Regions from separate parts of the Thalassospira sp. GO-4 genome, predicted to be linked through region 1. Evidence: predicted binding sites of a transcription regulator. Region 1 holds the regulator's gene; each other region holds the start of a gene.
What was found. Region 1 encodes PhoB, which activates phosphate uptake and scavenging genes when phosphate is short. Its sites were predicted from a motif close to TNTCATAAAACTGTCA; they were not measured.
Positions count from the first base shown of each region.

Region 1 (9,884 bases):
GCTTTTGTCATCCCGCAAAAGAATGTTGTAACGCGGCTTGAGCTTCTTGATCAGGTTGGATTCAAGAAGAAGGGCTTCGGCCTCGGTATGGGTGGTGATGATTTCCATCCGGACCGTCTGCGCGACCATACGGGCAATCCGGATCGGCAATTGCATGATGCGGGTATAGGCCACCACACGCTTTTTAAGGTTCTTGGCCTTGCCGACATAAAGAACCCGGTCCTTGTCATCGAGCATCCGGTAAACGCCCGGTGCACCCGGCATGGTTTTCAGGGCGTATTTGATTGCCTCGACACCACGCGCGGCCCCGCCCCGGTTCTCGTCACCTTCAAGGGACAAACCGATTTCCCGTCCCGGGGCATCTTCCCCGTTCGGGTTTTCGGAGGGGGCATCAGGCTTCATAAAGGCACTCCGCAATCAGACAAATACATCCAAAGTTGTGACGGCCGTCACAATCTGGCCGGGCTTTGGAACATAGCCGAAAAGATTAACATCGCAACACCGCGTCAGGGAATCGTGGCGGAAAAAAGATGTCCACCAAGACTGTGGATAACTATGTGGGTAATAGGGGGGCTTCTTCCTGCACCCCTTGAGAGTCTTAACTTTCTGTGAAGTGCCCAAATATTGGGCAAAACAGTTAAGTTATTGATTTATATATCAAAAATAACTGTCAACATGAAATCATTCGGTAATACAGCCGTAAAAATCGAATATTTTCCTTTGATTCCATCTCGCCAAATGCTTGTGCATAAGGACTGCTGCGATTCGCCCCAAGGGAATCACAGAGTCCCTTGGTCCGCCGGTTTGAAAAAGTAAATTTTTTAACGAAATCGGGCGTAAATCAACGCGCGATATTGTGCCGTTCGATTTCGACCCCGACCGCCGAGACGTCTTCAAAAACGTCGAGCTTTTCAACCCGGACGATCACCTTACGCACGCGCGGATCAGCAAGGCACATATCCGCAAGTTTTTCCCCAAGGGTTTCCACAAGGTTCACATGACCATCCTGGCAGATGCGTCGGGTCCCAACCACAAGATCCTCGTAGCTCAGGACCGTGGTGATATCGTCATTCTGAACCCCGTCCCCTTCGAGGACTGCCAGATCAAGATTGATCCGGACCCGTTGCGGGGCTTCCTTTTCATGGTCATAAACACCGATCGAGGTATGAATGACCATATCGCGCACAAAGACACGGCGCAGGCTGCCGGCCCGGTCTGCATGAGGCAGATCGGCAAAAGGCAATGTCGTAATTTTGGCATCCTGTTTCAGGCCTGCGGTCATAGTCGGGTCTTCCTTGTGCTGCTTTTGGGTATGGGCGCCTTGTGCTGCCCTCCCCGTCCGGCCGATGTCAGACCATCATGCCTGACATCATTCGATTGGCTTGTCATTATTGCCACTGGGCGCCCAATCAAGGTGCTGCCCGCCGTCAAGGGCTAACATTTGCCCGGTGATGGCAGGCGCGGCAAGGAAAAATCGAACCGCGTCGCAAATCTCTTGCGGGTTTGTCCCGACTTTAAGCGGGGTTTTCTCGCACTGCTGATCGAAAATGTCCTGTGTTTGTCGGCTACTAGGCAAAGCCGGCCCCGGCCCGATCGCATTAACACGAATTTTTGGCGCCAATGCCAGTGCAAGGGTCTGGGTCAAGGTCCACAACCCGGCCTTTGACAATGTATAGGTCACGAAATGCGGGTTCAGATTCCAGACCCGCTGATCGATAATGTTGACGATCAGGCCTTTGACATCGTCGGGCAGGCGTTTGGCAAATTCCTGTGACAGAACAAACGGCGCCCGCAGATTGGCCTCCATATGAAGGTCCCAGCTTTCGCGGGTGGCCGACTGAATGTCATCATATTCAAATGTCGACGCATTATTGATCAGAACCGCAATCGGCCCCAAGGCCGCCTGTGCTTCGCGCACGATCCGGTGGGTGTCTTCTTCGCTGGCGAGATCGGCGGAAATCACACAGGCGCGTCGGCCAAATGCACGGATTTCCTCGGCCAGGTTTTCGGCATCCTTGCGCGAATGATGACAGTGCAGCGCTACATTATAGCCATTTCGCGCCAGATCAAGCGACAGGGCCCGACCGATGCGTTTAGCTGCACCTGTAATCAAAACGGTTTTGGGCACCTGTGCAGTCATTTTCTGCGGATCCCTTTATGCGTCTGTCAATTCAACCAAGCCGGTTTTCAGGCTGCTACAAGTTGGAAGACATAGACCAAATAGGCAATCACAAATGCACTTCCGGTAATGCGCGAAATTTTGCGAAACGCATAGGCAACAGCAAGCAACCCGACGGTTACCGCCAGCATGATCCACAAATCGGAATTCAAAATCTGTTCCGGCACCGGAATTGGCGCAATAAGCGACACCCCGCCAATAATCACCAGAAGGTTCAAAAGGTTCGAGCCCAGCACGTTGCCAAGTGCAACATCTGAATGACCACGGAATGCTGCAACCACAGATGCCGCAAGTTCGGGCAATGATGTTCCGAACGCAACCAGCGTCAATCCGATAACGGCCTCGGAAACACCGAACTGCCGGGCAACGGCAACGCCACCGTCAACAAGCCATTCCGCCCCGAACATCAGTGCGACAATCCCGATCAGGGTCGCCACAAGCGGCTTGACCCAGCCTTTGGGCACCTCGCCGACTTCATCGACTTCTTCTTCATGCAGATGGCTGGCTTCGCTGGGCATGTTTTTGTCATGCTTGTAGGTGAAGTACCAGATAGCCGCCAACACACACAGCATCAGGGCCCCGGCCCACCGGTCAATCGCCCCGAACATGCAAAGTGCGATGAACAAAACGGTGCCCAGCAGCATGGTGCCACCATCGCGAACAACCGTGATGCGTCCTGCCGCAACCGGTTTAAGCACCGCAACCGCACCGAGGATCAGCAGGATATTGGCAATATTGGAACCGACCACATTGCCCATCGCAATATCGGCCGTTCCTTTGAGCGATGCGTTCAATGACACGACAAATTCCGGCGCAGATGTCCCGGCCGCAACGATCGTCAAACCGACAATTACTTTTGACACCCCAAGCAAAAGAGCCAATCCAACGGCACCACGCACGATAAATTCGCCACCAGCCGTCAACAGGACAAGACCGGCGATAATCTGAAGATAGGGGATAAGCTGTTCCAAAACGCGTTTGCTCTTATTGGGGGTCAATTATATGGACCTGATCAGGCCCGCGGAACATGGCATCTGGCACCAGGATTGGCAAGTCATCAGGGCATGACAATTTTCACAGCACACAATTGAATTCCCCGCCCGGCGCATTAGGTCAAACCAACAAGACAAGCCTTGAAACAGATCAAACCGGTACGGGTTAATTGCGTTGGCATCGTCAAATTTCCACAGGACGATACCGTTCAATTCCGCTATCCTGATCATCTCGTTGTTTTCAAATATTTATCTGCTTTGCCGGATCAATTCTGACCATGCATCACAGCGTTCTGTTCGAGCTGTTCCTGATCCTTGCTGCGGCTGTGGTTGCAGTACCCATCGCGCATCGTTTGCGCGCCAATTCGATTATCGGTTTTCTGATCGGCGGATTTTGCATCGGGCCATTCGGGTTTGGACTGATTACCGAACGTGAAGACATTTCCACAGTTGCCGAACTGGGGGTCGTCTTCCTGCTGTTCATGATCGGGCTTGAACTGTCGCGCGAACGATTGCGCGTCATTGGCGGGCGGTTTGCGGCACTCGGTCTGTTGCAGATCCTGGTTTCAATGGCTGCGATCATGGGCGTTCTGGCGCTGCTTGATCTGCCATTGGCGGCATCCCTTGTAATTGCGGGTGCGCTGGCCCTGTCATCAACCGCGATTATCCTTAAACAGTTGTCTGACGACCGGCAGCTCAATACCCGTTTCGGGCGGGCCGCCCTTGCAATCCTTCTGGTCCAGGACGTGGCGGTTGGTCCGTTCCTGATCATGGTTCAGGCGGCGGGCAATGCCGGTACCGAAACCAGCCCGTGGATCAGTATTCTTCTTGGCTTCGGTTCTGTCGCCCTGCTTCTGGTCGCAGGACGGTATCTTTTGCCGCATCTGTTTCGCTATATCGCGTCGCTTAAAAACCCGGAACTGTTTGCGATTGGGACCCTGTTCGTTGTTCTTGCCGCCAGCACCCTGACCGAGGTTTCCGGACTTTCGATGGCACTTGGCGCGTTCATTGCCGGTGTAATGCTGGCCGAAACCGAATTCCGCCATCAGATCGAAGCCGATATCGCGCCATTCCGTGGCGTTTTCCTGTCGCTGTTCTTTATGTCGGTCGGGATGTCGGTCAATGCCAATGTTGTCTATGAACAGTTTGGCAGTGTGCTGCTGTGGCTGATTGCATTGCTTGTCATCAAGACGGCCGTTCTGTTTGTCTTGTCCTTGGCGATTCGGTTTGAACGGGGTTCGGCCCTTCGTGTTGCGATGAGCCTGGCAGCAGGCGGTGAATTTGCATTCGTCATGTTTGCACTGGCGGCCCAGAATGGTGCAATTCCGCGCGATCTTGCCGCGATGCTGATCCCGGTGGTTGCCTTGTCGATGGCATTGACACCGACCCTGATCAATCTTGGCCACCGGATCGAGGAAAAGCTGCATCCCAAGGAAGACGACCAGCTTGGCCCGATCTCGGATGAAACCGAAGGCATCCACCAGCATGTTCTGGTCATCGGCAGCGGACGTGTCGGCAGGGTTCTGGCGCGTCTTTTGAAAACCCGCGATATTCCGTTCATTGTTCTCGACAGTGATGCCCAACAGGTTTCGCGCGGCCGTGCAGAGGGGCTCCCCGTATTCTTTGCCGATGGGTCACGCCCGGAAACATTCCGCGCCGCCCACACCGATGAAGCGCGCATCGCGGTTGTTGCCATGGGTAACCCGCATGCAACCGAAAAGACCGTTGCGCTTCTACGTCAGCATTATCCGCATCTCAAGATCTTTGCCCGCGCCCAGGACATCACCCATATCGGTCCGCTGTCGCGCAGCGGGGCCGATGCGGCAATTCCCGAAGTACTGGAAACCGGCCTTCGGCTTTCGGATCATGTGCTGTCGGCCTGCGACGTGCCACAAGAAGACATTGATGCCGAAATCGCCAAGTTCCGGCGCGCTGACATGCTGTTGATGAACGAACTGGCACCAAGGACCCAGCGCAAAAAGGCCCCGGAACCGGCACAAGCAGCACCGGCATCAGAAGTCGCACCAGCGACAACACCATCTGCGGCACCTGCATCCGCGGCATCTGCATCCCCGGCGACCGCGAAGACAACAAAGGCATCCGGCACGGCTGCGCAAACCGCCAAAACCAAACCGACGGCAAAGAAACCTGCGTCGCGTGCCACGCCAAAGAAAACAACCGGGCGCAAGGTTGCGACAAAACCCGCCGCAACCAAAACAACGTCGGGCAAAACCACATCGGGCAAAAAAGCAGCGCCCCGCAAACCGGCGACAGAGACTGCGCCATCAGACAAGCCGGCAACATCCCGGTCAGGCCGCACCACACGTGGCAAAGCTAAAGACTAGCTAAATGCAAAACCCCCGCGGCCTGTGGCAACGGGGGTTTTGTTTGATCTGAGTGTCAGAATTTTTTCAGACGCGCCTAGCAACGAGCCCGCAGTCCGGCCTTGTGGCCGGATCAATCAGGCCGCAGTTTCCGAATCCAGCGCATAGCCGGCTGCCCGAACCGTCCGGATGATATCGCGGGTACCTTTGACATCATTCAGGGCCTTCCGCAGGCGGCGGATATGCACATCAACCGTACGGGTTTCGACATAAATGTTCGGTCCCCAAACAGCATTCAAAAGCTGCTCGCGGGAGAAAACACGCCCCGGATGTTCAAGGAAGTAGCGCAGAAGACGAAATTCGGTCGGACCAAGGTGGATGGCCTTGCCATTGCGGCTGACGCGATGGGCGGCAAGATCCATTTCGATATCGGAATAGACCAACTGCCCTTGTGGTTGCGCCGGACCGGATCGGCGCAGAAGTGCGCGAATACGTGCCAGCAACTCGCCAATCGCGAACGGTTTGGTGACATAGTCATCAGCACCGGTATCAAGCCCGCGAATGCGATCCCCTTCTTCGCCACGCGCAGTCACCATGATGACCGGCAAATCGCGGCTTTCGGGCTTGCGGCGGATCTGACGGCAAACCTCGATCCCCGACATGACCGGCAACATCCAGTCCAGAAGGACAAGATCAACATGCGTTTCAGCAAGAATTTTCAACGCTTCGTCACCGTCACCGGCTTCGACAACCTGCATCCCCTCACGTTCGAGGTTGTAGCGCAACATGGTTACGATTGCAGCTTCGTCCTCGACGATAAGAACCGTTGGGTCCATCTTCCTATGCTCCAGTGTCACTCATTCGGTTCGACAACAGCAAAGTTCGCTGCATCATTTTTTGGCCGGTCGATTGCCGGCAGGTCTTCGCCCTTGATCCGGTAATAGATCGTTTCGGCGATATTGGTGGCATGATCGCCAATACGTTCGATGTTCTTGGCGATGAACAGCATGTGGGTCGATGCCGTAATGTTGCGCGGATCTTCCATCATGTAGGTCAGCAATTCGCGGAACAGCGAATTGTACATGTCGTCGACTTCCTGATCGCGCGCCCAGACGCGTTCCGCCTTTTCGGCGTCACCTTCGATATAGGCGTCGAGAACATCCTTGATGATTTCCTGGGCCAGCTTGCCCATATTAGGGATCACCTGGACCGGACGGATCGGCGGGATCTGGTTCAGGACCTGGGCACGTTTGGCAATGTTCTTGGCCAAATCACCAATACGCTCAAGATCATTGGACAGCTTAAGCGCCGTCACGACCTGACGCAGGTCATCAGCCATCGGCTGGCGCAGGGCCAGAAGACGGACCGCAAAATCCTGCACTTCCTGTTCAAGAACATCGATACGATGGTCTGAAAGAATGACTTTTTCAGCCAGTTCCGAGTCACGCTTTACAATAGAGCGGATCGCAGAGATCAGCTGACTTTCTGCAAGCCCGCCCATCTGCGAGATGATGTTGTTCAGACGGGTCAGTTCCTCGTCGAACGAACTCACGATATGTGTTTTGTCGTCAGCCATTTATGCGTTCTCCTCGTATCGCTTAACCAAAGCGACCGGTAATGTAACCCTTGGTGCGGTCGTCTTTCGGGTTGGTGAAGATCTGATCGGTTTCACCAACTTCTACCAGCTTGCCAAGGTGGAAAAATGCGGTCCGCTGCGATACACGCGCAGCCTGCTGCATGGAGTGCGTCACGATCACGATCGTGTAGTTCGAACGCAGTTCGTCAATCAGCTCTTCGACCTTTGCCGTTGCGATCGGATCAAGTGCCGAGCACGGCTCGTCCATCAGAATGACTTCTGGGCTGACCGCAACCGCACGTGCGATGCAAAGACGCTGCTGCTGACCACCCGAAAGACCGGTAGCCGGGGATTGCAGGCGATCTTTGACTTCCTTGAGAAGACCGGCACGCTCAAGCGAGGTCATGACAATTTCATCAAGTTCGTCACGCGAATTGACCAGCCCATGAATGCGCGGGCCATAGGCCACGTTGTCATAGATCGATTTCGGGAACGGGTTCGGTTTCTGGAACACCATCCCGATACGTGCGCGCAGCTGAACAACGTCGATCCGCTTGTCATAGATATCGCGGCCATCAAGGGTCACCTTGCCATTGATGGTCACACCATCAATCGTGTCGTTCATGCGGTTCATGCACCGCAGGAAGGTCGACTTGCCACAACCCGACGGGCCGATCAAAGCGGTAACCTGACGTTCGACGATATCCAGATTGACATCGAACAGCGCCTGATTGTCGCTATAGAAAAGATTAAGGTCACGTGCCGTCATTTTCGGGCTTGCGACCGACGGCTCTGCCGTCATTGCGCTCTGGGATACAGCAGCCATTTTACCACTTCCGTTCAAATTTTTTGCGCAGATACACAGCCAGTCCATTCATCAGGATCAGGAAGGCCAGCAACACCATAATCGCTGCCGAGGTTTTCTCGACAAAGGCACGTTCCGGGCTGTCTGCCCACAGATAGATCTGGACCGGTAGAACCGTTGCCGGATCAAGTGCACCACCCGGGATATCAACGATGAAGGCAACCATGCCAATCATCAAAAGCGGTGCCGTTTCACCAAGTGCCTGTGCCATCCCAATGATCGTCCCGGTCAGAATGCCCGGCATCGCCAGCGGCAGCACATGGTGGGTTACGGTCTGAACCGGCGAGGCACCAAGACCAAGGGCCGCCTGGCGGATTGACGGCGGAACCGCCTTGATCGCTGCACGCGACGCAATGATGATGGTCGGCAAGGTCATCAGAGCCAGCGTCAAGCCACCGACAACCGGGGCCGAACGCGGCAGATGCATGACATTGAGATAGACCTCAAGACCAAGCAGACCGAACACAATCGACGGCACAGCAGCAAGGTTGTTGATATTGACTTCAACAATGGTCGTGAACCGGTTCTTCGGTGCGAATTCTTCAAGATAGACCGCCGCAAGAACCCCGATCGGGAAAGACAGGGCCAAGGTCACAAGCAGGGTATAGAACGACCCGACAGCCGCCCCCCAGATACCGGCAAGTTCCGGCTCGCGGGAGTCACCACTGGTAAAGAAGCGGGCATGGAACTGCTTTTCGACCGCACCGTCTTCGACCAGCGCATTGTACCATCCGATTTCCTGGTCATTGAGACGACGGCTGCTTTCATCAACTTCGGCATCGATATAGCCTTTGTTGAGCATGTCGAAATCATCACCGGAAATCAGCCAGATCTTGCGGGTCTGCCCGATCAGGTTCGGGTTTTCCATAACCCGTTCACGCAGATCATAGGACGCACCACCTGACACGATGCCATACAGATCACGGCGATCGCGGCGGCTGGTTACTTCGGGGAACCGTTCACGCAGGGACTGCTTGATCAGGCCGTCAAAGTTAGCCTTGCCGATAACGGCCGGATCACCCGTCCTGTCCGGATCGATTTCCGCCGGATCAAAGTGAACTTCAAGCTGAATGTAGGTCTGGAAGAATGCGCTATAGCCTTTGGAGACAATAGAGAAACCCAGAACAAACAAGGCCAGAAGCGCAACACCGATCGCGCTTAGTCCATAGATTTTAAAACGACGCTCAGCTGCGTAACGCTTTTTGATGTTACGTGCGATCTTCGGGCTGTCCCAGTCTACGGGCTTGTGCATTTTGTCCGAAATCACCTTTGCTGCGGCTCTGTCTTCCATAAGGGATGCCATATCAGTCATATTTCTCGCGATACTTCTGAACTACCTTAAGGGCAAATACGTTCAAGCCCAAGGTGACAAGGAAAAGAACCAGCCCCAACGCAAAGGCTGAGAGGGTTTTTGCACTGTCAAACTCCTGGTCGCCGACCAGAAGAGTAACAATCTGCACAGTCACAGTCGTCACGGCCTGAAGCGGGTTGACCGTCATGTTGGCAGCAAGACCTGCGGCCATCACCACAATCATCGTTTCACCAATTGCGCGCGACACAGCCAGAAGAACCGCACCGACAATCCCGGGCAAAGCCGCCGGGAAAATCACGTGGCGGATGGTTTCGGATTTGGTTGCGCCCAATCCATACGACCCGTCACGCAGCGATTTGGGCACCTGTGACATCACATCATCCGAAAGTGACGATACGAACGGGATGATCATGACCCCCATGACAAGCCCCGCCGCCAGCGCGCTTTCCGAACTGACATCAAGACCAAGGATAGCACCATTGTTGCGCAGGAACGGCGCAACCGTAAGGGCTGCGAAAAAGCCGTAAACAACGGTCGGCACACCAGCCAGAATTTCCAGTGCCGGTTTGGCAACCGCACGGAATTTCGGGGATGCATATTCCCCCATATAAATGGCCGAGAACAAACCGACCGGAA
Region 1 is NZ_CP097807.1:3,600,092-3,609,975, reverse strand. Features, by position in the region: gene uvrC (excinuclease ABC subunit UvrC) at 1-402, opposite strand, end outside; gene folB (dihydroneopterin aldolase) at 842-1,282, opposite strand; gene M9H61_RS16515 (SDR family oxidoreductase) at 1,370-2,140, opposite strand; gene M9H61_RS16510 (calcium/sodium antiporter) at 2,188-3,150, opposite strand; gene M9H61_RS16505 (cation:proton antiporter) at 3,450-5,516, shown strand; gene phoB (phosphate regulon transcriptional regulator PhoB) at 5,633-6,331, opposite strand; gene phoU (phosphate signaling complex protein PhoU) at 6,349-7,071, opposite strand; gene pstB (phosphate ABC transporter ATP-binding protein PstB) at 7,094-7,897, opposite strand; gene pstA (phosphate ABC transporter permease PstA) at 7,899-9,188, opposite strand; gene pstC (phosphate ABC transporter permease subunit PstC) at 9,241-9,884, opposite strand, start outside.

Region 2 (9,884 bases), 180 kb from region 1:
ATGATTCACTGACCAAACTTCTGAACCGGACGACCTTTAACGACCGTCTGTCAGAGGCGCTTCAGGAATCAGACGAAACCGGCGTTCCGACCACCGTGATGTGTGTCGATTTCGACCATTTCAAGGAACTTAACGACAGTTTCGGCCATATCGCCGGGGACCATGCGCTGCGTGAACTTGGCGAACGGCTGGGCAAACTGATCAGTGATGAACTGACCATTGCCCGTGTCGGCGGTGACGAATTTGTTGTGTTGTTGCATCATCAGAACCGCACCAACCCCAACAGCATCAAGACCCATACCCAGGAAGTCGCGCAGAAGATCCTCGATTGCATCGCACTTCCGATCTTTATCAATCAGGAAAACCGCGCCAAATTGTCGGCCAGTATCGGGGTTGCCCATTATCCGCAAGACGGTGCTGATGCCGAAAGCATCCTGTTCCATGCCGATCTTGCGATGTATCGGGTCAAGCAATCGGGCGGCAATGATGTGGTGTTCTATTCTTCCGAAATGGATGAAGAATACCGTTTCAAGCGCCAGCTGGCGTCCAATCTTCGGGTCGCACTCGAAAACGAGCAGCTTGAACTTTATTACCAACCGCAATGCCATGCCGATGACAAGGAAATCCAGTCATTCGAAGCGTTGCTGCGCTGGAAAGATGCCGAACTTGGCCAGGTTCCGCCGGGCCGTTTCATTCCGATCGCCGAGGAAACCGGCCTGATCATTCCGCTGGGTGAATGGGTCTTGCGCACCGCCTGCTTTGAGGCGGCCGGCTGGGACAAGCCGCTTGGCATCGGGGTCAATCTTTCTGCAGTTCAGCTTCAGAAACATGAACTGCCCGAAGTGGTTGCCGCCATCCTTGAGGAAAGCGGTCTTGATCCCAAGCGCCTTGAGCTTGAAGTCACCGAAACCGCCCTGATCCACAACCCGGCACGTTCGATGAAGATCCTTTCCGACATCAAGAAACTTGGTGTGCGGATTGCCATGGATGATTTCGGGACCGGCTATTCATCGCTGGCGACCTTGCAGAACTTCCCGGTTGACCGCATCAAGATCGACCAGTCCTTTGTCACCAAGCTGGTGGGCAATGCCCAGGCCGGGGCGATTGTACGGGCCGTCATAAATCTGAGCCGTGACCTGGCACTTGATGTCATTGCCGAAGGTGTCGAAACCGATGAACAGGCCAACTTCCTGACCGATCACGATTGCCGCGCGGTTCAGGGATACATGTTTGGTCATCCGCGCCCGATCAGCGATTACGCCCATATCGTTCACCCCCAGATACCCGCGCCCGAACCAGCGCCGGAACCCGCCAAAAGCGGCAAAAAACCGGCGAATCGGCAAAGCGGCATCGAAACCGTTTAATCAGGTTGCGGGCGATTCCCCCAATCCTCGGGGGGATTGCACTGCAAAAAGCCGATTTGTGACAAATTCGACGAGAAAAAAGCGACCTTTTCCACGCAGTTGAAAGTTTTTTGACGTTTTTTGACTCACAAGCCTTGTATCGCGGCCATTGCCCTGCATATATTTGTCGAGTGCCCTGTTGGCACGAACAAGCTACCTGTCAGAAGACGGAGTGAACATGATGAATAAGCGCAAAGCCGTTGCTATCGCCGTTGCTCGTGAACAGCAAATTGCCCGTTCGATGGAAATCCTGTTCGCAGGCACCATTGTGGCCCTGATTGCATCGCTACTGGTTCTCTGATCCAGTTATCGCCTTCATCATCCTGTGATCTGTTTCAAACCAGCTGGTTCTGAAATCCACCCTGCTTAGATAGCTTCATGACCAACCGCCACATTTTCACTGCCATCATTACGCGAATTATCTGCCCGGTTGTCTAAGGACACCGGGACGTACCTGTTCGCCTGTTTGATGCACTGAAAATCCGTGAGCATTGTCATGACCAATCATGGTTTTGCGGCGTCCCAAGAAGACGCACGCACCCCAAAATCCGTTTATTGCTTTTCTGTTCATGCGGCTGCTGAACCCGATGTGATGCCGCGCGTTCTTGAACTGTTTGCCAAGCGCAATCTGGTCCCGGCCAGCTGGCATTCCACCGTTGCCGACGGCAATCGCGGTTTCGAAGAACTGCAGATCGACATTCAGGTCCAGCAGCTTGAAACCAAGGTGGCAGAACATATCGCGCGCTGTCTGCGTCAGGTTGTGCACGTCAACACGGTGCTGACATCGGAAAAAGGCTATTCCAATTCTGCACTGAGCGCGTAGGCTGTCGCGGTCGCAGCGCTGCCCCACCGGGCAGCGCGTTCCACCCGACAGGAGTCCCAATTGGCTTATCTTGACCATATCAATGCCTGCAACAATGCCAACCTGTCGCGCTATGCGCGGTTTCGCATTGATGATCAGCCGGTCGGGGCCATTCGGTCGGACTTTGCCACGGCACTCACCGCACTTGGATCGGATTTCATCCGCGACGAGAATGGCGAATACGGCTTTGCCGCGCATATCGAAACGCCGGAACATCGCAACGAAGTCCTTGTCGCTGCGACCCGCCGCCTGTGCGAGCAGGGGGTGATCAAACGGCTTCACGGTGAAAAGTTCGACATCCGCAATCAGTTGTCCGATCCCCCACTTTGTCAGCTGGACCGGTTTGCGATGCCCTATTTCGGGTGCCGGTCGTGGGGCGTGCATATGAACGGCTTTGTGCGCAAATCCGACGGGATCCATATGTGGATTGCCCATCGCGCCAAGGACAAGCCGACCTATCCCGGGATGCTTGACAATATGGTTGCCGGTGGCCAGCCGACCGGGCTTGGTTTCCGCGAAAACATGATCAAGGAATGCGCCGAAGAAGCCGGCATTCCCGAAAGCCTGTCCCGCCATGTCCGCCCGATCGGAGCAGTTTCATATCTTTATGAGACTGCCGAAGGACTGAAACCCGATGTCATGATCAATTTCGATCTCGAACTGCCAGAAGATTTCATTCCACAATGTACCGATGGCGAAGTTGATCGGTTCGAATTGCTGCCCCTTGCCGAGGTCGCAGGAATTGTCCGGTCGGGTTTTGATTTCAAGTTCAACTGTGCGCTGGTGGTGATTGATTTCCTGATCCGCCACGGCTACCTGACCGCAGACAATGAACCAAGCTATGGCGAACTTCTAAGCGGGCTGCATCGCCCGTTAAATGTCTGACAGTTTGCCCCCTAGGCATTCCGTCCCGGTTTCTGACCTGCGATCCCTGCCCCTGACCCACCGACAAAAAAGCACCCGTAATCGGGTGCCATATGCAAATCCATATCGAAACAGGGCGGCATTGATGGGTGCCCACGTGGCTAGCTTGGTTATTGGCGCGTATTGGGTCCGCCCATCAGCGCCCCCACCGCCATCACGGTCAGTTTGGCACGCAAATCGGGATCGAGCCGGTCGAGATCACCCTGCTTGCTGCGCAGGGCCTTTACCGCCTCGTTGATCAGTTCCTGACGGCGCTCATCGGCTTCGGTCGGGATTTTGCTTTTTTGTTTGCCAAGTTTGGCATCGGCCGCGTTCAGGGCCTTCATGATTTCGGTGTGCGGGGTGTCTGCCTGTTCTGTCAGGGTCTCGGCCAGGGCAAGGGCGCGTGCTTCCTCAAGCGACATGCCTTCATCCTGATGGGCAAGGGCACGGTCTTCGATGCGTCGCGCCTGACGGGCCTGGGCGGCGGCCTGTTCGGCGGTGGCCGGATCACGGACCTGAAGGGATTGCGCATCGTTATAGGCACGAATGGCATCTCGGCCCTTCTTGCCGACAAAGACGCGCATCAGCGTTTCCTTGAGCAATCCCATCAATTGATCCTTCGATTATTTTTCCCGCAGGGGGATTCAACCATTATGCACATAAAGGGTTTCGAAATCATTGCCCGGCTTCGTGTGCAAAACCGGCAATGATTTAAATATGTTGTGCAACACGGCCTTCTTCAACTGCCAGAATATAGGCAATCAGCGCTTCGCAATCGGCTGTCTGAAGATGTTCGAGATCACAGACAAAATCGACATTCGCACGCGCCGGATCATCAGAATGGCCAACAATGCCGAATTTGACATATTCCGCATCCATCGCATCAAGCGCCGAGATCAGATCGGCAACACTGACCCGGTCCGGGGATGTCATGGATGTTCGGATCAGCACCAGCATGTCGGCATCGCAATCAATAACCTGGCGGGCAATTGACTGGGCATCGGAATGCGGCGGGGCGACATCCACATCAAAACCGCCATCGGCAAACAGGGTGGCGACATGTTTGTGATGGGCCTGTTCCTCGGACGAGGCGGTGGCCAGAAGAAGCCTTGGATGACGGCCTTCTATTTCTGCAAATCTGGCAAGATTGGTCGCGAGTTGGGGAGACGTCATGATACCTCGCTTGGTTGTGCCCACGATTGCCAAAAGCGACAATCGCCGGACATATCTTTGCGGTATGCCTTTGCCACAGTATCCCTTTGATCGCCGGGGCTGACAAGCCTTGCGCTGCGAGTGCCCCTACCAACCGGCCAATTCAAGCGGATTGACCCCGATCACATGGGCATGCCCGCCCAGAAGCACGGCATAAATCACACATCCAAGCAGCAGATCACGCCACCCGATCGCCCCTTTGAGCAGCCCGGACGGCGAAAACCGCCGAGTCCCTTGTAAAATTGCATCCCGACGGGCCGCAGGCATGTCACGCAGGCGGATTTTCTCCATGCGCCAAAATCCGATCAGGGCAAAGATTGCACTGCCGCCAAAAAAGATCACAGCCACCAAATCGCCATTGGCAACGACATGACCAGCCCCCCACAGCATCACGCCCAGCAACAAAGGATGACGGCAAAAAAGATTGATGCCCGGACGGTCCGGATCAAAGCCGGATCGACGCCCGATTGACAACGGACAGGGTTGAAGAATGGCGCAGGCCCACAAAATAGAAGCGGGTAACATGATGATAATCAACAGTTTTGCACGCACAGGATGAAAATCCCAGAGCCATGACGACTCTGCTGCGATCACCTCGTGAATGACCCATGCAAACAGGATGGTCGAAACAAGTGAGAAACCAACAACATAGGTCCGATACCCGATCAGACCGACGATTTTACCCCTGAGCAGACCGGGAATGACATGTGTCCCAAGGAAAACCGCGAGCGAGATGAAAAACCAGACCAAAGTGCGATCCCCTCTTTACATTGCTGCTTCAACATGCAAATTGCGCTGTTCCCGCATACGGGTCGGGGTGCGAATCTCCAAGACCCTTGCGTTACGAGATATTAGCGGATACCTCTGTATCCCTGTTTGACATCGGACAATTTAGCAACTGCCTGCGGACTGAAACCGTCGGGCGGACAACGGAACACGGAATATACTCGAAATGAGCTGGACGCCGGAAAAGATTGAACTGCTGACCTCGCTCTGGAATCAGGGCTGGACCACGGCACGCATCGGTGAAGAACTGGGTGTCGGCAAAAATGCCGTCGTGGGCAAGGCGCACCGCCTGGGCCTGCCGAAACGCCCGTCCCCGATTCAGCGCCGTGCAGAGGAAGCTGAACAGAAAAAAGCCCCGGCCCCCAAGCAGCAGAGCAAAGGCATTTCGATCTTTGATCTTGGCGCTGGCATGTGCCGCTGGCCGTTTGGTGATCCGGGTGATGATGATTTCCACTTCTGTGGCAAGAAGATCGTCCCGAGCAAGCCCTATTGCGAAGAACATTGCGCACAGGCTTATCTGAACGGCAAGAACCCGCGTGAAGACAACCCGCCTGCACAGCAGGGTCAGGGTGGCAAAGGTCCGCAGGCCGCCAACAAGAAATAACATTTGATCGGGATAGAATGCCCGCCCGAATAAAAAAGCCGCCCGTTTCACCGGGCGGCTTTTCTTATGGTGCATTGTTATGATGCGAAACAAGCAGACAGACTATTTGGTCTGCAGGACATATTTGGCAAAGCCGTCCTGATCTTCACCGATGAAGCTGATATTGTCCGGGGCATTGGCGGCCGCCGATGCCTTGGGGCTGGTGACAAAGGTCACCTTGGACGCATCGCCAATCGGGGCAAAGGTCCAGTTGCCATCGGCCTTGGGATCGATTTCCTTTTCGGTCAGGATATAGTTGGCAAGAACCGTGCGGTTTTCATCGGGGGCCTCGACAATGATGGTCGATCCGTCCAGCCCTGGGAAATTCCCGCCACCGCCAGCGCGATAGTTATTGGTCGCAACGACAAACTGCTGATCTTCGGTAACCGGTTTGCCATCAAAGCTCAGATTGACGATGCGGTGACTATCGGCATTCACCACTTCACCGGCCTTGTTATAGCGGGCAGGTTTGGTCACATCGATCTGATAGGTCACCCCGTCAATCACGTCATAGTTATAGGTCGGGAAATCAGGGTTGATCAGCGGCTGTTCATCGCTGTTGTTCGGGTCAATCTGATTGAACTGGCCCGCCGACATTTCAAGCCATTCACGGACCTGATCACCATTCAGCAGAACCGCACGCACCGTGTTGGGATAGATATAAAGATCAGCCACGTTTTTAAGCGCGATCTTGCCTTCGGGGATGTCGGTGAAATAGTCCGGACCACCACGCCCGCCGGCCTTGAACGGTGCCCCGGCCGACAGGATCGGAATGCCGTCATATTCCGATCCGTTCAGGATCTTTTCCAGATACCATTTTTGGGCATTGGTCACGATCTGGATCGAGGGATCATCAGCCACCAGCGCAAAGAAACTGTTGATCGGGGCCGATGTCGTACCCACACCTTCGCGCATATAGGCGATCGTTCCTTCGTGCTCTTCCTTGACCGCGGCGATGATTTCGGGATCGGCTTCAACCAGCGGGGTGATGGTACGGCCTTCGCGCTGATAGATCGGACGGGCGTCTGACAGGCTGTCAACGACGGTCCATTCCCCCGCATCAGAAACATTGAGCGTCAGATCAATCACGCCAAGATGACTGCCCCAGAAGCCCGGCATGACCGCGGCAACACCATTGATCGTGCCTTTGGCGATATCGACACCTTCAAGATCGGAAAAGGCATCGGACGGGAAGACCGTATGGGCATGACCAAACAGGATGGCGTCAATGCCATCGACCTTTGACAGGTAATAAGTGGCATTTTCTTCCATGCCGTGGCGTTCCATGGTCGAAAGACCCGAATGCGGAACGGCAATGACAATGTCAGCCCCCTTTTCACGCATTTCCGGGACATATTTTTCGGCCATTTCAACAATGTCCTTGGTAAAGACCTTGCCTTCCAGATTGGCCTTGTCCCATTGCATGATCTGGGGCGGGACAAACCCGATCACCCCGACCTTGGCCTTGTGGCTTTTACCTTCGTCATCGACGAATTCGCGATCAAGCAGCACATAGGGCTGGAAGTAGGGTTTGTCATTTTCGGCATTGCCATCACCATCATCAACAAAGATGTTAGCGCTAACATACGGGAAGTTTGCCCCGGCAATCGCGGTTTCAAGGAATTCCATCCCGTAATTGAATTCATGGTTCCCGAGATTGGCCGCATCATAGCCCAGCAGGTTCATTGCCTTGTAGACCGGATGGGTTTCGCCCTTTTTCAGGCCGCGTTCCTTGGCCATGTAATCGCCAAGCGGATTACCCTGGATCAGATCACCGTTATCAACAAAGACGACATTTTCTGCCTCGCCGCGTGCGGTCTTGAGCAAGGTGGCAACCTTTGCCAGACCGACCGTGTCCGATTCACCATCACGGTAATAATCATAATTGACCAGATGGGTGTGAATATCCGTGGTTTCGAGGATACGCAGCGAAACCGTGCTGTCGGCCAGTGCTGTGCCGCTGAGCAATGCCAGCGAAAGTCCGATGGCGGATGCGCCAGCGGTGCGAAGGCCGGCCTTGTGGATGAATGTCATGGGTCTTTTCCCTGTTCGAGTGCTCGGTCGATCAACTTTATTCTTGTTCAGATGGTCAGGTTTTGAAGATTTTGCGAAAAAGATGGGGCAAATACAAATGGAAACGCCCGCGCATCTGCACGGGCGTTTCCGGATTTGAAACAAAGCGCCAAAAAGGCCATTGAGATCAGGCAGGAACGGCATGCGGCGATTTGTAGCCCCGCACCACTTCGTTCCCCGGTTCCGGATCATGGGGCACATTAAGCGCAAGCACCAGCGACACAGCCGCCATCGCCGCACCGGCCAGGAACACCGCACTTGGCGAAAACAGCCACAACAATCCGAATGCCGCGGGGATGAAGACCGCTGCGATATGGTTGATCGTGAAGCTGACCCCTGCTGTTGACGAAATATCGGCCGGATCGGCGATCTTCTGGAAATAGGTCTTGATGGCGATTGCCATGGCAAAGAACAGATGATCGATCACATAAAGGCCACCGGCAACCACATGGTTGTCAACAAAGGCATAGGAGACGAAGACGATGAACAGACCGATATATTCAAAGGTCAGGGCACGGCGTTCCCCCCATTTGCCGATCAGCTTGCCGATCTTGGGTGCAAGGAACATGTTGATCGCATGGTTCAGAAGATACAGCAACGTGATGGTTGCCGCGTCATATCCGAACTTTTCAACCATCAGGAAGCCGGCAAACACGGTAAAGATCTGACGTCGGGCGCCACTCATGAAGGTCAGCGCATAATAAAGCCAGTAGCGTTTGCGCAAGATCAGCTTTTTGGTTTGCGGATGGGCGTCGGAGAATTTCGGGAAAGCGCCCCAGACAAACAACGCCGCAATCACCGTCAGCGCCCCGCCAAACAGATAGACATAACGATAGTCGACATCGAAGATTTCCAGCATCAGCCAGACAACCCCGAACATCACAAGCGATGAAATCGACTTCGCCGAAAGCTGTTTGCCCATCACCATGGCAGTGCGTTCCTTTTTGACCCACTGCAAGGAAAGCGCCTGTTGCATGGTTTCAAAATAATGGAAGCCAATCGACATCAGAACCGTGGTGCAATACAGACCAATCACCGTCGGGAAATATCCCGAAATTGCCACCCCGATCCCCAGGATCAGCAAGGACAGCAACGCAAATGTTTGTTCGCGCAGCACCAGCAAGACAAAGATCGCAGTAAAGGCAAGGAACCCCGGAATTTCACGCAGGGACTGCAAAATTCCGATCTCACGTCCCGTAAAGTCCGCCATCTCGATCGAAAAGTTGTTCAAAAGCGCCATCCATGTCGAAAAGGACAATGGCATGGCCGCGGCCATCACAATCAGAAGAACTTCCGGATTGCGCCAGCCCTTATAGACCGGAACACCGGCCGCCGCCGCATCGGGCACCTCGCCGATCGGGGCCGCGTGGTTGGAGGCTTCGGGTATGATTTCTTCCTTGGACATTTTGTCTCCCCGGACTGGGCCGCATTGGTGGCGGTTCCGCTGTCACGCATCGTATGTTTTGGAATGAAACCAAATTAAACCTATTGCAGACCGTCTGTCTTACGATAATCTGCCATCATATATCGCAAAACAGACACACGAGGCGTTCCGATGGACCGTCCAACCCCGATTGACGAAGCCAACCATATCCGTCCGCGCCCCTATGCGTTGCCGCGCCCGATCTATGTCCGTATGAGCGACGTGCCCGCAGGGCACAGCATCGGTGCGCACAGCCATGACTGGTGTCAGCTGATTTACGCATCCGAAGGGACGATGAAGGTCATTACCGAAGCCGGGATATGGATCGTGCCGCCGCAACGCGCGGTCTGGGTACCGCCCCATCTGGAACATGCGGTGACCCATGCGACCTTTACCCGTGCGCGCCATATCTATATTGACCGCACTGCGCCGGTGAACCTGCCTGATCGGTGCATGGTGCTTGATGTCAGTCCGCTGTTGCGTGAACTGATCCGTGCGGCAACCGAAATTCCGATCGAATATGACGAAGATGGCGCAGAAGGCCGTTTGATGCGGGTTCTGCTTGATCAATTGCGG
Region 2 is NZ_CP097807.1:3,779,415-3,789,298, reverse strand. Features, by position in the region: gene M9H61_RS17355 (bifunctional diguanylate cyclase/phosphodiesterase) at 1-1,364, shown strand, start outside; gene M9H61_RS17350 (hypothetical protein) at 1,900-2,226, shown strand; gene M9H61_RS17345 (NUDIX hydrolase family protein) at 2,287-3,150, shown strand; gene M9H61_RS17340 (hypothetical protein) at 3,300-3,779, opposite strand; gene M9H61_RS17335 (hypothetical protein) at 3,883-4,344, opposite strand; gene M9H61_RS17330 (NnrU family protein) at 4,471-5,133, opposite strand; gene M9H61_RS17325 (GcrA family cell cycle regulator) at 5,336-5,773, shown strand; gene M9H61_RS17320 (bifunctional 2',3'-cyclic-nucleotide 2'-phosphodiesterase/3'-nucleotidase) at 5,876-7,846, opposite strand; gene M9H61_RS17315 (MFS transporter) at 8,013-9,290, opposite strand; gene M9H61_RS17310 (helix-turn-helix domain-containing protein) at 9,441-9,884, shown strand, end outside.
Region 2: M9H61_RS17320 (bifunctional 2',3'-cyclic-nucleotide 2'-phosphodiesterase/3'-nucleotidase) is a predicted target of PhoB. The motif match lies at 7,910-7,925, and genes of this name have one in related genera.

Region 3 (9,884 bases), 1.0 Mb from region 1:
GGTGGCCTCGGTGGCACCGTTTTTGTCGACATGACAGACAATGACCATCTCGTCACCACCAAGACGCGCGACAAGATCACCACCCCGCACGCATCGCCGCAACCGCTTTGCCACTTCGCGCAGAACGTCATCACCCGCCGCATGGCCAAACCGGTCATTGATCGGTTTGAAATCATCCAGATCAAGCATCAGGATCGCCAGTTCGCCTTTTTTGCGATCTGCGCGCGCAATGGCATGTTCAAAATAGGCATCCATCGCCAAACGGTTGCCAAGCCCGGTCAGCTTGTCATGGTGGGCGATATGTTTCATCGCCCCCAATGCCGCATCTTTTTCCGTCAGCTTGGCCAACAGGGACTGGAGGTTTTTGGACAGGATATTGATTTCGCGAGCGCCGCGCACATCCGGGAGCTGGCTGATTTCGCCGCGCTTCATTGCTTCGATCGCGTTGGCCATATGACCGATCGGCCCGACCAGAAAGCCGGCCGCCCACCAGGCGATGATACTGAACACGACCGCAAGAAGCGTTCCCCAGATCAGAATATCACGGCGCAATTCAAATACCGGTGCAAGGGCATCATCGACATGCTGACGCACGAGGATCGACCAGTTCAAACCATCATAATCAAGATGCCCGTCCGCAGGCGCATATCCGGTCAGATATTCCCGGCCATCGGGCCAGGTGCTTATTTTCCAGCCGACATGATTGCGCTTTGCCTCGGTCAAGGCATCAAGACGCAGGCTGGTCCCCACCAGTTCCTGATCGGGTCCGAGCAACACCGTGCCTTCCTGCGAAATAACAAAGATATCGACATTCTGATGGATACCCTGACCACCAAAAAGCGACTTGCGGACCGTATCGGCCCATTCCCAACTCAGATGCGTTGCCAGGACACCGGTGAATTCATCGCTGTCATTGACCAGTGGTACAGCGATATCGACGAACTGGATGGGTTCACCATTATAAAGCGGGAATTTTTCGGCAAGCAGTTTGGCATCATGCACATCACCGATGAACTGGCCGTTCTTGCCGTACTGGAATACGGGGCGCTGGGCGATATTCATTCCAACAAGCATGTCGCCGGTCGCGGCAACCACCGTTCCTTCGTCATCAAGTACACCGATCCAGGTGAAAACCGGAATTTCCCGGCGCAGCCGATTGATGATCGAACTGATTTCGCGCACATCTTCGAAATTGCGCAGGGCACCCAATGTGCTCAGAACTGAGACTTCGCCGCGATGTGTCCACATGGTGCGGTCAAGCTCGTCAGCCATCTGAAGTGCGATATCAGACACGCCAAGGCCGATCTGCGTTTGTAAATCTGCACCGGACCGTTTGCCGACCACAAAGCTCATCAATGCCGCCAACCCGACAACCATAAGCGCAGTTGCCAAGGCGACTTGCACACGGATTCCGACTTGAAACAGCTTGTTCAAGGCTGACCCTCTCACTCTCCGGGACCGGGGCATATTGTTTTTGCGTGTTTGCCCTCGGTGCGGCTGGTTTGCCATACCGCATTTAATGACGGTGATATAAGGATCAGACAAGCGGTTTTGAAGAAGGACCCAAACAAAATATGACAGCCATCTTATATGGCTGTCATATTCGAATGCACGTGGATCAGCGTCAAACGCGCCGATCAAATATCAAAGAACACCGTTTCGTTTTCACCCTGCAGAACAATGTCAAAGCGATAGACCGGCACAGCGCCGCTGTCATCACGCGTTGCGATCAGGGTTTTACGGCGTTCGGTTTGCTCAATCAGGTTCAGGACCGGGTCGACTTCATTGGCGTTTTGTTCGTCGGCAAAATACATCCGCGTATTCAGGCCGATATTGATGCCACGTGCGACAATCCAGAAATTGACATGCGGCGCCATATCCCGACCATTTCGGCCTGTCACCACACCGGGCTTGATGGTTTCAAACCGGTACACCGCGGTCTCAAAATCAGTACCGGTGCGCCCCCAACCACGGAAGTTTGCATCAATCTCGCCCCTGTTCTGGCGGTCAAGTTCATGATTGTAGCGCCCATCTGCATTGGCCTGCCAGATTTCAAGCAACGCATCGCGAAGTGGCGTACCCGTCCCGTCAATCACCCGGCCTTCGATGATGATCCGTTCGCCACGGGTATTTTCATCGGCCATAATATTGGTGAAATTGTTTTCAAAAATATCAAAGCCCGCCTGTTTAGGGATCAGGCCGATATGGACATAGGGGCCTGCCGTCTGAGATGCGGTTTCTTTGAGATATTCAAGTGACTGCACCATGGATCAGTTCCCTTCCAGACGGTTTTCAAACAAGGTCGAACGACGACCGCGCAAAACGATGTCAAACTTGTAGGCAATGGTATCAAGCGGGATTGAGCCATTGAGATCAATCGGCGCAATCAGGCGGTTGATCGCATCTTCATCGGGAATGACATGGACAATCGGGCATTCCTTGATCAGCGGATCGCCTTCGAAATACATCTGGGTGATCAGACGCTGGGCAAAGCCCGATCCAAAGACCGAAAAATGGATGTGGGCCGGACGCCAGCTATTGACATAGTTGCGCCACGGATAGGGTCCCGGCTTGATCGTGCGGAAAAAGTAATAGCCGTTTTCATCCGTCAGCGCGCGCCCGCACCCGCCAAAGTTCGGATCAATCGGGGCAAGATAGGTATCCTTTTTATGGCGATAGCGCCCACCGGCATTGGCCTGCCAGAATTCAACCAGCGTATGGGGAACCGGGCGATTGTTTTCATCAAGAACCCGACCATGCACGATGATGCGTTCGCCAATCGGATCGCCATCCTTGGCATAATTGCGGATCAGATCGTTATCAAGCGGACCAAGTTCGTGCTGGCCAAATACCGGCCCGGTTGTTTCGGATAATGATCCCTGAAGCGACAACATCGCCTGACGCGGCGAACGCGCGACTGATGTTTTATAAATCGGCGTATAGCCCGCGGGCTGAAGCGTTCTGTCACGCTGATAGAATTCCATTGATCTTCCTCCGCAAAATGTTTGTTCCGGTTTGTGCCGGTGTTGCGAACATCCTGCGCAGTCGATTGCATAAAATAAATGCATGATTTATCATTTAATTCATGAGCAATTTCGATCATTTGGAACTGGACGGGCATGCATTGCGGTTGTTTCTGGCCGTCCTTGAAGAAGGATCGGTAACCGCAGCCGCCGAACGGCTTGGCGTGACGCAATCAGCGGTCAGTCACAATCTGACCAAGCTGCGCCGGATCATGCGCGACCCGCTTTTCACCAAATCCGGGCGCGGCATTGTTGCCACCGCCCATGCCCAAAGCCTGGCCGAACAGGCGCGGTTTCTTCTTGATCAGATGCAGGCCTTTGCCAGTGGGGCAGATTTCAATCCCGCCGATGCCCGCCTGTCGCTGACCATTGCCGCAAACGATCTTCAACGCGATCTGTTGTTGCCCAGCCTGTTTGAAAGCCTTGAAAGGCAGCTTGCCGAAATCCGGATGACGGTTGTGCCATCCCTTTTGCCCGGTCCGGCCTTGTTGCGCGAAAATCGCTGTGACCTTCTGATTTCGCCGCGCCCGCCCGAAGGTGTCGATATCGTCCAGAAACGCCTTTTGACCGATCATTACATGGTGTTTTTCGATCCCGAAATGCGCGCAGCCCCGGCAAATGCAGATGACTATATGTCAGCCCGCCATATCACGGTTCGTTACGGCAATAACCGCACCCTTGAATTCGATGATATGCTTGAAAATCAGGGGATTGATCGTAACATCGTTTTGCGGGTGCCTAACTTTACCGCCATTGCCGAATTTCTGCGGGGCAGCCAGATGATCGCAACTTTGCCGAGCCTTTTGCAGCAGCATGCCCTGCGTGATTTTGCGCGTGTGCCCGTGCCACTCGATACACTTGCCGTCAACACCATCGATCTTCCGATCTATATGTGCTGGCACCAACGATATCAGCACGATCCATCACACAGATGGCTTCGTTCCCAGCTTGAAGATGTGGTGGCTGCCAAACTGCGCACACCATCGAACCGCCCGCTTTCGCAACAAACAGGCTAGACAGCACGTCATGACCATTACCCAGATCATTTATTGGCTTGAATTGGCGGGCGTCGCCGTTTTTGCAATAACCGGCGCGCTTGAAGCATCGCGACGCCAGATGGATGTTGTCGGCTTTGTTCTGATTGCGACCTTTACCGGCATTGGTGGTGGCACCGTTCGTGACGTGATCACCGGGGCGACGCCGGTTTTCTGGATCCGGGATCCGGCCTGGGTGGTGACTTGTATCGGGGCTGCGATCTTTACCTATTTCACGGCTCATCTTGTGGAACGGCGCTATGTGGCGCTGATCTGGCTTGATGCGCTTGGCCTTGCGTTATTTGGTGTAACCGGGGCTGCGATTGGTCTTAATCTTGGTGTTGCGCCACTGGTCGCGATCATTCTGGGAATGATTTCCGCAACATTTGGCGGCATGGTCCGCGACGTTGTGTGTAACGAAATCCCGCTGATCCTGCGCCCGGAAATCTATATCAGCTGCGCACTTCTGGGGGCGAGCATCTATGTCCTTGGCACGGCCGTTCTGGAATTGCCGCGTGGACCGGTGGCAATCATTGCGTTTTTCTGTGCATTTTTGCTGCGCGCCTGTGCGATCAAATTCAAGCTGAGCTTCCCGGTTTATAAAGCGCGTCCCGGCCGCGAATATTAAGCCATATGCAGGTGCTTTCAGCCGACGCCTTTGGCCTCACCGCATCCATAGTGAGTTAACTGACTTTATCGCGCAACAAGGCTGATGTTTGGCTGATACCCAGCATAACTTTTGACAAATACCTGGCAAGCCTTGTCATTCGACAATCAGCTGCACCCGATCACTTGAAAAGGCCGTAACGCCATATTCGATCGGCACCCCGGCAGAATCAACATCGATGCTTTCTGTTGAAATAACCGGGCGGTTTTTGGCTTGTTTCAAAAGACTTGCCACACGCGATGACGGCAAGGCCGCCGAAATTCGCGTTGTTTTGCGGCTGTAATCATCAATGCCAAATCGTTTGAAGGCCTCGGTCAGGGATTTGGTTTGCGTAAAAATGTCAACGATGCCGTCAAACCGGGCTGCTGGCATGTAGCTTGTCGCCACAGCCAGTGGAATGCCATCGGCCTCGGAAACGGAAAACAGTTCGATCACGCGGGTACCGGGTTTGACATCAAGACAATTGGCAACCGTTACATTTGCCTTCAGCACCTCTGACGAGATCAGCCGTTTATCGGGAAGACGGTGGCGCCCCGATACGATCTGGGAAAATCGGGTTTTGGATCCCAGCGGATAATCCAGGATCTGCTCCTGGACAAAGGCACCGCGTCCCTGTTCGACACGCACCACATGACTATCGACAAGTGCCGCCATTGCGCGGCGCACGGTATGCCTGTTCACGCCGAACCGGCGCACCAGCTCCATCTCGGTCGGCATTTTATCACCGGGTGAAAACACGCCTTCGGCAATATCAGCCAGAAGCTGCTTTTCAATTTGTTTCCAGATAGATAGTCCCGGCTCCCAATCCATCACTTTCCCCGTTCATAAAACTTTCACCGCAAGACCTTTGCCGAGCTCGATGAATCGTCTTATAACGTGAATATGTATAGACGTCTAGACAAATTTTGAATTTGTCGACTTGCTGGAAAAGGATCAGACAGATGACGGCGCATACCGCCCGGACAGACGGGCCCGCCCAGGATCACAATCCCCTTCATCAGAACCAGACAGAGCCTGTTGATCAGGCGACCGCTGCGCGGCAACGCTGGATGTCGGTTCTTGCACGCACGCCACGTGCGGCTCTGGAAAGCGAATGGACCACCCGTTATGGCGATCAGAATTGGTCCCTGTTGCGCGAACCGCAGATCGGCATGGTGATGGTGCGTGGGTGTGCAGGTGGTGCGGGGCAGCGTTTCAATCTTGGGGAAATGACCGTAACGCGCTGTGCTGTGACGCTTTCGGACGGCACCGTTGGCCATGCCTATGTCAAGGGTCGCGACCGTTTGCAGGCTCAATATGCCGCGCTGTTTGATGCCGTCATGTTGCGCGATGGATCGGCCGGGGATTTCATTGATGACCTTGCCAATGCACAGGCCGATGCCAAACGCGACCATGCCCGCAAGGTCGCCGCAACCAAAGTTGATTTCTTTACCCTTGTCCGCGGAGAAGATGAATGACCCTGCAATCCCAGACAAGTGACTTGCTGCCGGGCTTTGACCATGCCGCCTTTGATTCGAATGCCGTTTTCCGGGTTTTGCTTGATACTATGTCGCGGCCCGGGCGCATTTACGACCTGCCGGTTTCGATTGCCACACCTGATGGCCTGAATGCATCTGCCACCGCGACACTCCTTACCATGGCAGATATGGACACCACCATCTGGCTGTCGCCATCGAGTGCAACAAAATCCGCAAATGATCATCTGAAATTCCATTGCGGCTGCCCCATCAGTGATGACGTTGCGCAGGCCGACTTTGCCGTTGCCCGGATTGACGATGACCTTTCCTTCATCACACGTCTTTCGATGGGCAATGCTGAATATCCCGATCAATCGGCAACCCTGATCCTGATGGTCGACGACATCACCAATGCACCGGCAATGAAACTGACAGGGCCGGGGATCAAGGACAGCCATGACCTTGCGATCAAAAACCTGCCAGCAAGCTTCCATGCCTGGCGCACGGAAAACCATCACATGTTCCCGTGCGGGGTTGATGTGATTTTCGCAAGCCCGACCCAGATTTCCGCCCTTTCGCGCACCACCCGGATTGAGGTCATTTAACCATGTATGTTGCCGTTAAAGGTGGCGAACGCGCCATCAACAATGCCCACCGGCTGCTTGCCGAACAGCGCCGTGGCGACAAAAAGGTTGCCGAAATCCAAACCGATCAGATCGAACAGCAATTGTCGCTGTCGGTGACCCGCGTCATGGCCGAGGGATCACTTTATGACCGCGATCTGGCCGCCCTTGCCATCAAACAGGCCCGCGGTGATTTGATCGAGGCGATTTTCCTGATGCGTGCCTATCGCACGACATTGCCGCGTTTTGCCTTTTCCAAGCCGATCAAAACTGCGGACATGGATATATCACGCCGCATTTCGGCAACCTTCAAGGACTTGCCCGGCGGGCAGATTTTGGGCCCGACCTTTGACTATACCCATCGTCTGCTGGATTTCACCTTGATGGCCAATGGCGAGGAACCGCTTGATGCGCCATGCGGCGAACAGCCGGTGGATGACCATATGCCCCGCGTTCTGGACGATATCCTGAATGACGAGGGCCTTATTCAGGACGAACCTGTTCCGGTTGATGACACTGGACCGGTTGCCGATTTGACCCGCGAACCGGTCAAGTTCCCGGCCGGTCGTGACCTTCGATTACAGAACCTGAGCCGCGGGGACGAGGGGTTTGTTCTTGCGCTTGGATATTCGACCCAGCGCGGATACGCCAACAGCCACGCCTTTGTTGGTGAAATCCGTTATGGCACCGTATCGGTTGAAATCGAACCCGAAGAACTCGGCTTTGCCATTGATATTGGCGATATCGAACTGACCGAATGCGAAACGGTCAACAAATTCAAGGGATCGAAAACCAAGCTGCCGCAATTTACCCGCGGCTATGGCCTTGTTTTCGGTCAGAACGAGCGCAAGGCCATTTCCATGGCACTGGTGGATCGTGCCATGCGTGCCGATGAAATGGGCGAACAGATCATGGGCCCGGCACAGGACAGCGAATTCGTGATGGAACATAGCGATAACGTCCAGTCCACCGGCTTTGTTGAACATATCAAGCTTCCGCACTATGTCGATTTCCAGGGTGAACTTGAACTTGTTCGCCGAATGCGGGCTGAAGTCGAAGAACGACTGGCCAAGCTTGATACTGAGACCGCCCGATCCCAACCCGAAGCCGCGGAGTAAATCCATGGAACAGACTGTCACTTATTCGGCGGATGGGGCAACGGCCTATAATTTCGCCTATCTCGATGAACAAACCAAACGCATGATCCGGCGCGCATTGCTTAAGGCCGTTGCAATTCCGGGATATCAAGTCCCGTTTGCCGGTCGCGAAATGCCGATGCCCTATGGCTGGGGCACGGGTGGCGTGCAGGTAACCGCCGCCGTCATTGGCCCGAACGATACCCTTAAGGTCATCGACCAAGGTGCGGATGACACCACCAACGCGGTTTCCATCCGTCAGTTCTTTGTCAAGACGGCAAATGTTGCGACGACCGAAAAAACCGCCGAGGCATCAATCATTCAGACCCGCCACCGCATCCCGGAAAAGGAACTGCGCGAAGATCAGGTTCTTGTTTATCAGGTGCCGATCCCCGAACCGCTTCGTTTCCTTGAACCGCGTGAAACTGAAACGCGCAAGATGCATGCACTTGAAGAATACGGCCTGATGCATGTGAAACTTTATGAAGACATTGCGCGTCACGGCCACATCGCCACCACTTATGCCTATCCGGTGATGGTCGATGATCGCTATGTGATGGATCCGTCACCGACACCCAAATTCGACAATCCGAAAATGAACGATATGGCGGCCCTTCAGCTGTTTGGGGCGGGACGTGAAAAACGCATCTATGCCCTGCCGCCCTACACCAAGGTCAAAAGCCTCGATTTCGAAGATCATCCGTTCGAAGTCCAGACCTGGAAAGATGAATGCGGCATGTGCGGCGCCCGCGACAGTTACCTTGATGAGGTCATTCTCGACGATCAGGGCAACCGGATGTTTGTTTGCTCGGACACGGATTACTGTTCCGAACGACAGGAAGCCGGCCATCGCGGCCCGCAACATCATGACCAGCCGCTTGGCAAGGCAGCACGCGAAAAGGCAGCAGAATAATGACCCAGATGAGCAATCCGCTTTTGCGTGTGGACAACCTGACCATGATGTATGGCGACCGGGTTGGTTGCAAGGATGTCAGTTTTGAGCTCCGCCCCGGCGAAGTTCTTGGCATTGTTGGGGAATCCGGTTCGGGCAAATCCACTTTGCTTCGCAGTATTTCCGCCCAGCAAGAACCGACCAAAGGAACGGTTCAATACAATACCCGCATTGATGGTGTGTGCGATGTCTATCAGATGTCCGAAGCCCAGCGCAGGCTTTTGATGCGGACCGACTGGGCGTTTGTTCATCAGAACCCGCGTGACGGGTTACGCATGAATGTCAGCGCCGGGGCCAATATTGGCGAACGCCTGATGGCGATCGGGGATCGTCATTACGGCAATATCCGAAGCAATGCGGATGCATGGCTTGGCAAGGTCGAAATTGCGTCCGAACGCCTTGATGATCTGCCATCGACCTTTTCGGGCGGCATGCAGCAACGTTTGCAGATTGCCCGCAACCTCGTAACCAGCCCGCGCCTCGTTTTCATGGACGAACCCACGGGTGGCCTTGATGTTTCTGTTCAGGCCAGATTGCTCGATCTGCTGCGCGGGCTGGTTCACGACCTTAATCTTGCGGTGATTATTGTCACCCACGATCTGGCGGTTGCCCGGCTTCTGTCGCACCGGCTGATGGTGATGCAACAGGGCAAGGTGATTGAACATGGCCTGACCGATCAGGTTCTTGATGACCCGCAGCATCCCTATACGCAGCTGCTTGTTTCTTCCATTCTTCAGAACTGACCGGGGCGGGAAAATGTCTGAAATGCTTCATGCTCAAAACGTCGCCAAAAGCTTTACGCTCCATACCCAGGGCAGCGTAACCATTCCGGTTTTTCAGGGTGTTGATTTCGCCCTTTCGGGTGGGGAATGCATCGCGCTGACCGGTGAGTCGGGTTCGGGGAAAAGTACCTTTATGCGCATGCTTTATGCCAATTACACGTGTTCTGACGGATCCATCAAGGTGTTCCATGATGGTGACTGGCTTGATAT
Region 3 is NZ_CP097807.1:2,585,228-2,595,111, forward strand. Features, by position in the region: gene M9H61_RS11945 (GGDEF domain-containing protein) at 1-1,404, opposite strand, end outside; gene pcaG (protocatechuate 3,4-dioxygenase subunit alpha) at 1,638-2,267, opposite strand; gene pcaH (protocatechuate 3,4-dioxygenase subunit beta) at 2,271-2,984, opposite strand; gene M9H61_RS11960 (LysR family transcriptional regulator) at 3,086-4,039, shown strand; gene M9H61_RS11965 (trimeric intracellular cation channel family protein) at 4,050-4,685, shown strand; gene phnF (phosphonate metabolism transcriptional regulator PhnF) at 4,821-5,534, opposite strand; gene phnG (phosphonate C-P lyase system protein PhnG) at 5,666-6,181, shown strand; gene phnH (phosphonate C-P lyase system protein PhnH) at 6,178-6,786, shown strand; gene M9H61_RS11985 (carbon-phosphorus lyase complex subunit PhnI) at 6,789-7,922, shown strand; gene M9H61_RS11990 (alpha-D-ribose 1-methylphosphonate 5-phosphate C-P-lyase PhnJ) at 7,927-8,853, shown strand; gene phnK (phosphonate C-P lyase system protein PhnK) at 8,862-9,635, shown strand; gene phnL (phosphonate C-P lyase system protein PhnL) at 9,649-9,884, shown strand, end outside.
Region 3: phnF (phosphonate metabolism transcriptional regulator PhnF) is a predicted target of PhoB. The motif match lies at 5,545-5,560, and genes of this name have one in related genera.